Regions from separate parts of the Streptomyces hamibioticus genome, predicted to be linked through region 1. Evidence: riboswitches for the same ligand, from Rfam matches in the RefSeq annotation. Region 1 holds a riboswitch; the other holds the start of a gene.
What was found. Region 1 has a riboswitch for glycine ahead of gcvT (glycine cleavage system aminomethyltransferase GcvT). Riboswitches for the same ligand answer to the same signal wherever they lie in the genome.

Region 1 (3,395 bases):
ACTTCGACGATCCGGCCGCCCGCGGACGGCACGCCGAGGGCGGCCGACAGCACCTCCTCCAGCTCGTTGCCCGGCCATCCGCCGTGCGGATGGGGGTGCGCCTGCGCCGGGAGGTCCGCGGAGAAGTCCGCGGAGAAGTCCGGGGAGCCCGCTGGGAAGTCCATCTGTTCCTACCGCCTGCTCGAACCGCTGGTGTGGCTGGAAAGGCTAACCCGTTCGGCCCCGCGGGCCCGCGGCGGCCGTCAGCCGGTGAAGCCGATCCGGCGCAGCGTGTCCGCCGCCGCCCGGTCGAGCAGCACGGCCGAGGCGCAGCCGCCCGGCAGGGTGCCCTCGGCGGCGGCGCGCAGCAGCCGGGCGGTGGCCGTGCGGTGCCGGCGGAAGGCGTAGCGGGAGACGCCCCGGCCGCGCTCGCGCTGGCCGGCCAGGGCCGCCTCGGCGCTGACGTCGAGCAGCAGCAGGTGCAGGCCGGTGCCCCGGCGGCGGGCCTCGCGGGCCAGCCAGGTCCGCACCCAGGCCTGGGTGCCGCAGTCGTGCACGACGACGCCCTCGCCGGAGCGCAGCGCGCGACGCAGGCCGGCGTAGTGGGCGAACCGGACCAGGGGGCGGTAGAGGGCGTACGGCAGGAGGCGCGGCATCCGGCGGTCCCAGCGGTCGCGGGTGTCCTGGGAGTCGATGCGCATCCCGCGCACGGTGCGCTCCATCAGCGTGGACTTGCCGCTGCCGGGCAGGCCGGTGACGACGACGATGTCGCCGGGCCCGAAGAGCAGGGCGTGCGGGCTGCGGCCGGCCCGCTCCCGCAGGTCGCGGACGACGGGTGCGGTCTGGTCGGCACACGCCTCCCGGGCCGGGCCTGCAGGCTGCTTGGGCAGCGCGAGACCCGAGGTCGTGGCGTATGCCGTGGTCCTGTTCACCGTGATCGTCCTCCCCTGGGGCGGTTCACGAGTTTCCCCGTCCCCGTCGAGTGTAAAAAGAAGGTAATGCGGGAGTCTCGTGCTTTCGTGTACGTGCTGCCACAAGCCGGTCACAAAGAGCTTGCTCTGCCACGACCGGACGATGCGTGCAATGATGTGCGCGCCAACTGCATACCGGCCGTTTGAATCCGCGCGGGAGAGTTCCCAGCCACCGGCTGGGGCGCCGAAGGAGCAAGTACCTCCCTTGAATCTCTCAGGCCCCGTTACCGCGCGGGCGAGGCACATCTGAAAAGCGGGCCGCCCCGAGGGCGGCCCCACCCAAGGTGCAAGTCCTGATCACCGGACTGAAGGTGGTCATGGCGAACCTCTCAGGTTCCGATGACAGATGGGGAGGACTCACCTCGCCCGCCTGCGTCATGCCCTGGGAGACGACCGACCGATGAGCAGTACCGAACTCCGCCGCACCGCGCTCGATGCCGTGCATCGTTCGCTCGGCGCGACCATGACCGACTTCGCCGGCTGGGACATGCCCCTGCGCTACGGCTCCGAGCGCGACGAGCACACCGCCGTGCGCACCCGGGCCGGTCTCTTCGACCTCTCGCACATGGGCGAGATCACCGTCACCGGTCCGCAGGCCGCCGCGCTGCTGGACTACGCGCTGGTCGGCAACATCGGCGGCGTCAAGCCCGGCCGCGCCCGGTACACCATGATCTGCCGCGAGGACGGCGGCATCCTGGACGACCTGATCGTCTACCGCCTCGCCGACTCCGAGTTCATGGTGGTCGCCAACGCCTCCAACGCCCAGGTGGTGCTGGACGCGCTGGCCGGGCGCGCGGCCGGCTTCGACGCCGAGGTGCGCGACGACCGGGACGCCTATGCGCTGCTGGCCGTGCAGGGCCCCGAGTCGCCGGAAATCGTCAAGAGCCTGACCGACTCCGACCTGGACGGCCTGAAGTACTACGCGGGGCTGCCCGGCACCGTGGCCGGTGTCCCGGCGCTGATCGCCCGTACCGGCTACACCGGCGAGGACGGCTTCGAGCTGTTCGTGAAGCCGGAGCACGCGGTGGAGCTGTGGCAGGCGCTGACCAAGGCGGGCGAGGCGGCCGGCCTGACCCCCTGCGGCCTGTCCTGCCGGGACACGCTGCGCCTGGAGGCGGGCATGCCGCTGTACGGGCACGAGCTGACGACCTCGCTGACGCCGTTCGACGCCGGGCTCGGCCGGGTGGTCAAGTTCGAGAAGGAGGGCGACTTCGTGGGCCGCGCGGCGCTGACGGAGGCCGCGGAGCGCGCCGCCTCGCAGCCGCCCCGGGTCCTGGTCGGCCTGGTCGCCGAGGGCCGCCGGGTGCCGCGCGCCGGGTACGCGGTCGTGGCCGGCGGCGAGGTGATCGGCGAGGTCACCTCCGGGGCGCCGTCGCCGACGCTGGGCAAGCCGATCGCGATGGCGTACGTCGACGCGGCGCACGCGGCTCCGGGCACGCCCGGGGTGGGCGTGGACATCCGGGGCAGCCACGAGCCGTACGAGGTCGTGGCGCTGCCGTTCTACAAGCGCCAGAAGTAGAGACTGGGTCCGTACCCGCAGGTGTCCTCGCGTAGGTTCGCGCTGCTCACCAGCGGTGTCGGCAGCCTTCCAGTCGGTCCCCCATTCATCAGCACTCCCCCGCGTACAGGAGAATTCAGGCCATGAGCAACCCCCAGCAGCTGCGCTACAGCAAGGAGCACGAGTGGCTGTCGGCCGCCGAGGACGGCGTCTCGACGGTCGGCATCACGGAGCACGCCGCCAACGCGCTCGGTGACGTCGTCTTCGTCCAGCTCCCGGAGGTCGGCGACACCGTGTCCGCGGGCGAGACCTGCGGCGAGCTGGAGTCGACCAAGTCCGTGTCCGACCTGTACTCGCCTGTCTCGGGTGAGATCACCGAGGTCAACGAGGACGTCGTCAACGACCCGTCGCTGGTGAACTCCGCGCCCTTCGAGGGCGGCTGGCTGTTCAAGGTGCGCGTCACGGACGAGCCGGCCGACCTGCTCTCCGCCGACGAGTACACCGCCTACGCCGCCGGCTGAGGAGCCCTGCCGATGTCTGTCCTGAACACCCCCCTGCACGAGCTCGACCCCGACGTCGCCGCCGCCGTCGACGCGGAGCTGGACCGCCAGCAGTCCACCCTGGAGATGATCGCCTCCGAGAACTTCGCGCCGGTCGCGGTCATGGAGGCGCAGGGCTCGGTCCTCACCAACAAGTACGCCGAGGGCTACCCGGGCCGCCGCTACTACGGCGGCTGCGAGCACGTCGACGTGGTCGAGCAGATCGCCATCGACCGCATCAAGGCGCTCTTCGGCGCCGAGCACGCCAATGTGCAGCCGCACTCCGGTGCCCAGGCGAACGCCGCCGCGATGTTCGCGCTGCTCAAGCCCGGCGACACGATCATGGGTCTGAACCTCGCCCACGGCGGGCACCTGACCCACGGCATGAAGATCAACTTCTCCGGCAAG
Region 2 (3,395 bases), 4.2 Mb from region 1:
TCGGCGAGACGTTCCTCCAGCTCGCGGATGAGCGTGAGGTAGCCCTGGGCCTGCTCGGCGGGCGCGAAGGGGTGCAGCTGCCCGAACTCCGGCCAGGTGACCGGCTCCATCTCGGTGGTCGCGTTGAGCTTCATGGTGCAGGAGCCCAGCGGGATCATGCCGCGGTCCAGCGCGTAGTCGCGGTCGGCGAGGCGGCGCAGGTAGCGCAGCATCGCGGTCTCGGAGCGGTACTGGTGGAAGACCGGGTGGGTGAGGTAGTCGTCGGTCCGCAGCAGCGCCTCGGGCAGGGCGTCCTCGGTCGCCGCGTCCAGCGCCTCGATGTCGCCCTCGACGCCGAACGCCGACCACACGGCGCCGACCTGGGCGCGCAGGGTGGTCTCGTCGCAGGCGAAGGAGACGTGGTCGGCGTCGACCAGCCGCAGGTTGACGCCGTTGTCGCGGGCGGCGGCGACGACCTCGGCGGCCCGGCCCGGCACCCGGGCGGTGACCGTGTCGAACCAGGCGCCGTGGACGATCTCCACACCGGCGGCCGTCAGGCCCGCGGCGAGGACCGTGGCGTAGCGGTGGGTGCGGCGCGCGATGGTCTTCAGCCCCTCGGGACCGTGGTAGACGGCGTACATACCGGCCATCACGGCGAGCAGCACCTGCGCGGTGCAGATGTTGCTGGTGGCCTTCTCGCGGCGGATGTGCTGCTCACGCGTCTGCAGGGCGAGGCGGTAGGCCTTGTCGCCGTCGGCGTCCACGGAGACGCCCACGAGGCGGCCGGGCAGACTGCGGGCCATCTTGTCGTGGACGGCCATGTAGCCGGCGTGCGGCCCGCCGAAGCCCATCGGCACGCCGAAGCGCTGGGTGGTGCCGACGGCGATGTCCGCGCCCAGCTCGCCGGGCGACTTCAGCAGCGTGAGCGCGAGCAGGTCGGCGGCGACGGTGACGAGCGCGCCCAGCTCGTGCGCCTGGTCGATGACCGGCTTGATGTCGCGTACGGCACCGGAGGCGCCCGGGTACTGGATCAGGACGCCGTTGATCTCCCGCTCGGCGACCTCGGCCGGGATGCCCTCGCTCAGGTCGGCGACGACGACCTCGACGCCGGTCGGCTCGGCGCGGGTCCGGATGACCGCGATGGTCTGCGGCAGCGCGTCCGCGTCGACCAGGAACAGGCCCTTCTTGTTCTTGCCCATGCGCCGGGACAGGGCCATGGCCTCGGCGGCCGCGGTGCCCTCGTCCAGCAGTGAGGCGCCGGAGGTGGGCAGGCCCGTGAGGTCGGCGACCATGGTCTGGAAGTTCAGCAGGGCCTCCAGGCGGCCCTGGGAGATCTCCGGCTGGTACGGCGTGTACGCGGTGTACCAGGCCGGGTTCTCCATGACGTTGCGCAGGACGACGGGCGGGGTGAACGTCCCGTAGTAGCCGAGGCCGATCATGGAGTCGAGGACCTGGTTGCGGTCGGCGAGGGAACGCAGCTCGGCCAGCACCTCGGGCTCGGTGCGGGCGCCCGGCAGGTCCAGCGCCTCGGCGTTCTTGATCACATCCGGCACCGCGGCGGCGGTCAGCTCGTCGAGCGAGCCGTAACCGACCTGCGCGAGCATCTTGGCCCGGGCCTCGTGGTCGGGGCCGATGTGGCGCTGCTCGAAGGGCGTTCCCTGTTCGAGCTCGGAGAGCGGGGTGCGATGGGCGGTCATTGCGGAGGCCTCCTGGTCTGACGACCTTCGAGGGGCACCACGGCACGGGTACCCGGACGGCCTCCCCCTCTGTCATCTCGACCTGAGAGCTTCACCGGGCCGCCCGAGGGCTCCCGGCTTTCACCGTCGGTGAGAGCGGAAGCCGTCGACACCCGCTCTGCTTTCCAGAGTGACCTCGTCCGTGCGGTACAGGGGCCTGAGAGATTCCGGGGAGGATTTGCTCCTTCGGCGCCTCCGATGGAGTTCGGAGGACTCTCCCGCACAGGGTCAGCAGCCGTTGTCAGCCTACCAGCGAGGTCAACGCCCCCACCTTCGAGTGGCCGCCATCACGAATGTGCCGTTTTGTAGTGCTTACGGATGATTTACCGGATGGTTTGCGACCACGTGGAGGGACCGTGCGCACCGACATCGATCCGCGCAACCTGATCGGCCGCAAGGCGTTCGACCGCAACGGCACCAAGCTCGGCACCATCGACGAGGTCTACCTCGACGACGCCACCGGCGTTCCCGAATGGGCGGCCATACGCACCGGCCTGTTCAGCAGGGACGCCTTCGTCCCTCTCGAGCCCAGCGAGCTGGTCGACGGCACCCTGCGCGTGCCCTTCGACCGGGCGCTGATCAAGGAGGCCCCCGACTTCGGCGTCGGCCGGCACCTGTCTCCCGAGCAGGAACTCCAGCTCTACCACCACTACGGTCTCGACGTGGCGGCCCCTCCCCCGCCGCCCGACCGCGACTTCGGCAAGCTGGCGGGCTCCGAGGAGGCCTGACCGACCGGCGGCCGGATGCCGGGCGCCGCGGGTCTTCGCTGCGCCGACGCCGGCGGGCCCACCAGCGGCAACGGCTCCGCCGGCGCCAGCTCGGGGTCGTCGACCCGGAAGGTGCGCACCCGCCCCGGCTCCGAGCCGGGCGTCTCGAAGCGCACGGTGACCCTCCCGAGGCCGCTGCCCTGCACCCACCCGTGTCCGTGGACGGCGTGCCGCACATCGTGCCCGGAGGGCCAGCGGCGCTCGGCGGGCGGCTGCCGCGGCTCCTCGGCGGGCTCGGCGTCCGGCTCCTCGGCGAGTTCCTCCGCCCGCTCCCCCGCCGCCTGCGCGAACAGGTCCTCCTGCGTGTAGTCGGCGAGCCCGCTGACGCCGACCCCGAGCAGCCGCACACCGCCCGTGGTGTCCACCGAGTCCAGCAGCCGCGCCGCCGCGTCCCGGATCACCGACGGGTCGTCGGTGGGCCCGCGCAGGGTCTCGGACCGGGTCAGGGTGGAGAAGTCGTAGCGCCGCACCTTGAGCACGATGGTGCGCCCCGACAGCCCGGCCCCGCGCAGCCGCCGCACACACCGGTCGGCCAGCCGCCGCACCTCCAGGCCGACCCGTGTCCGGTCGTGGATGTCGACGTCGTAGGTGTCCTCCACCGACACCGACTTCGTCTCCCGCTCCGCCACCACCGGCCGGTCGTCGCGGGCCAGCGCCATGGCGTACAGCCCGTGCCCGTGGGCCTTGCCGAGCAGCCGGACCAGCTCGTCCTCGCCCGCCTCGACGATCTCGTCGACCGTGGTGATGCCGGCCCGCCGCAGATGGTCGCCCGTCGCCGGTCCCACCCCGGGCAGCGTCCGCACGGACATGGGGCCCAGCAGCGCCCGCTCGGTGCCCGGCTCGATCAGGACCAGCCCGTCGGGCTTGGCCTGCTCCGACGCGATCTTGGCGAGCATCTTGGAGGCGGCCAGTC

Region 2: linked by a shared signal. The riboswitch ahead of gcvP (aminomethyl-transferring glycine dehydrogenase) and the one ahead of gcvT (glycine cleavage system aminomethyltransferase GcvT) in region 1 are both predicted to bind glycine.

What each region holds. Positions count from the first base shown of each region.
Region 1 covers NZ_JBKKQY010000001.1:2,231,218-2,234,612, forward strand. The annotation lists gene ACLGIH_RS09850 (enhanced serine sensitivity protein SseB) at 1-164, opposite strand, end outside; gene ACLGIH_RS09855 (AAA family ATPase) at 243-911, opposite strand; glycine riboswitch at 1,095-1,190, shown strand; glycine riboswitch at 1,191-1,306, shown strand; gene gcvT (glycine cleavage system aminomethyltransferase GcvT) at 1,351-2,469, shown strand; gene gcvH (glycine cleavage system protein GcvH) at 2,592-2,969, shown strand; gene glyA (serine hydroxymethyltransferase) at 2,982-3,395, shown strand, end outside.
Region 2 covers NZ_JBKKQY010000001.1:6,424,151-6,427,545, reverse strand. The annotation lists gene gcvP (aminomethyl-transferring glycine dehydrogenase) at 1-1,676, opposite strand, end outside; glycine riboswitch at 1,851-1,946, opposite strand; gene ACLGIH_RS29170 (PRC-barrel domain-containing protein) at 2,072-2,443, shown strand; gene ACLGIH_RS29165 (DNA polymerase IV) at 2,365-3,395, opposite strand, start outside.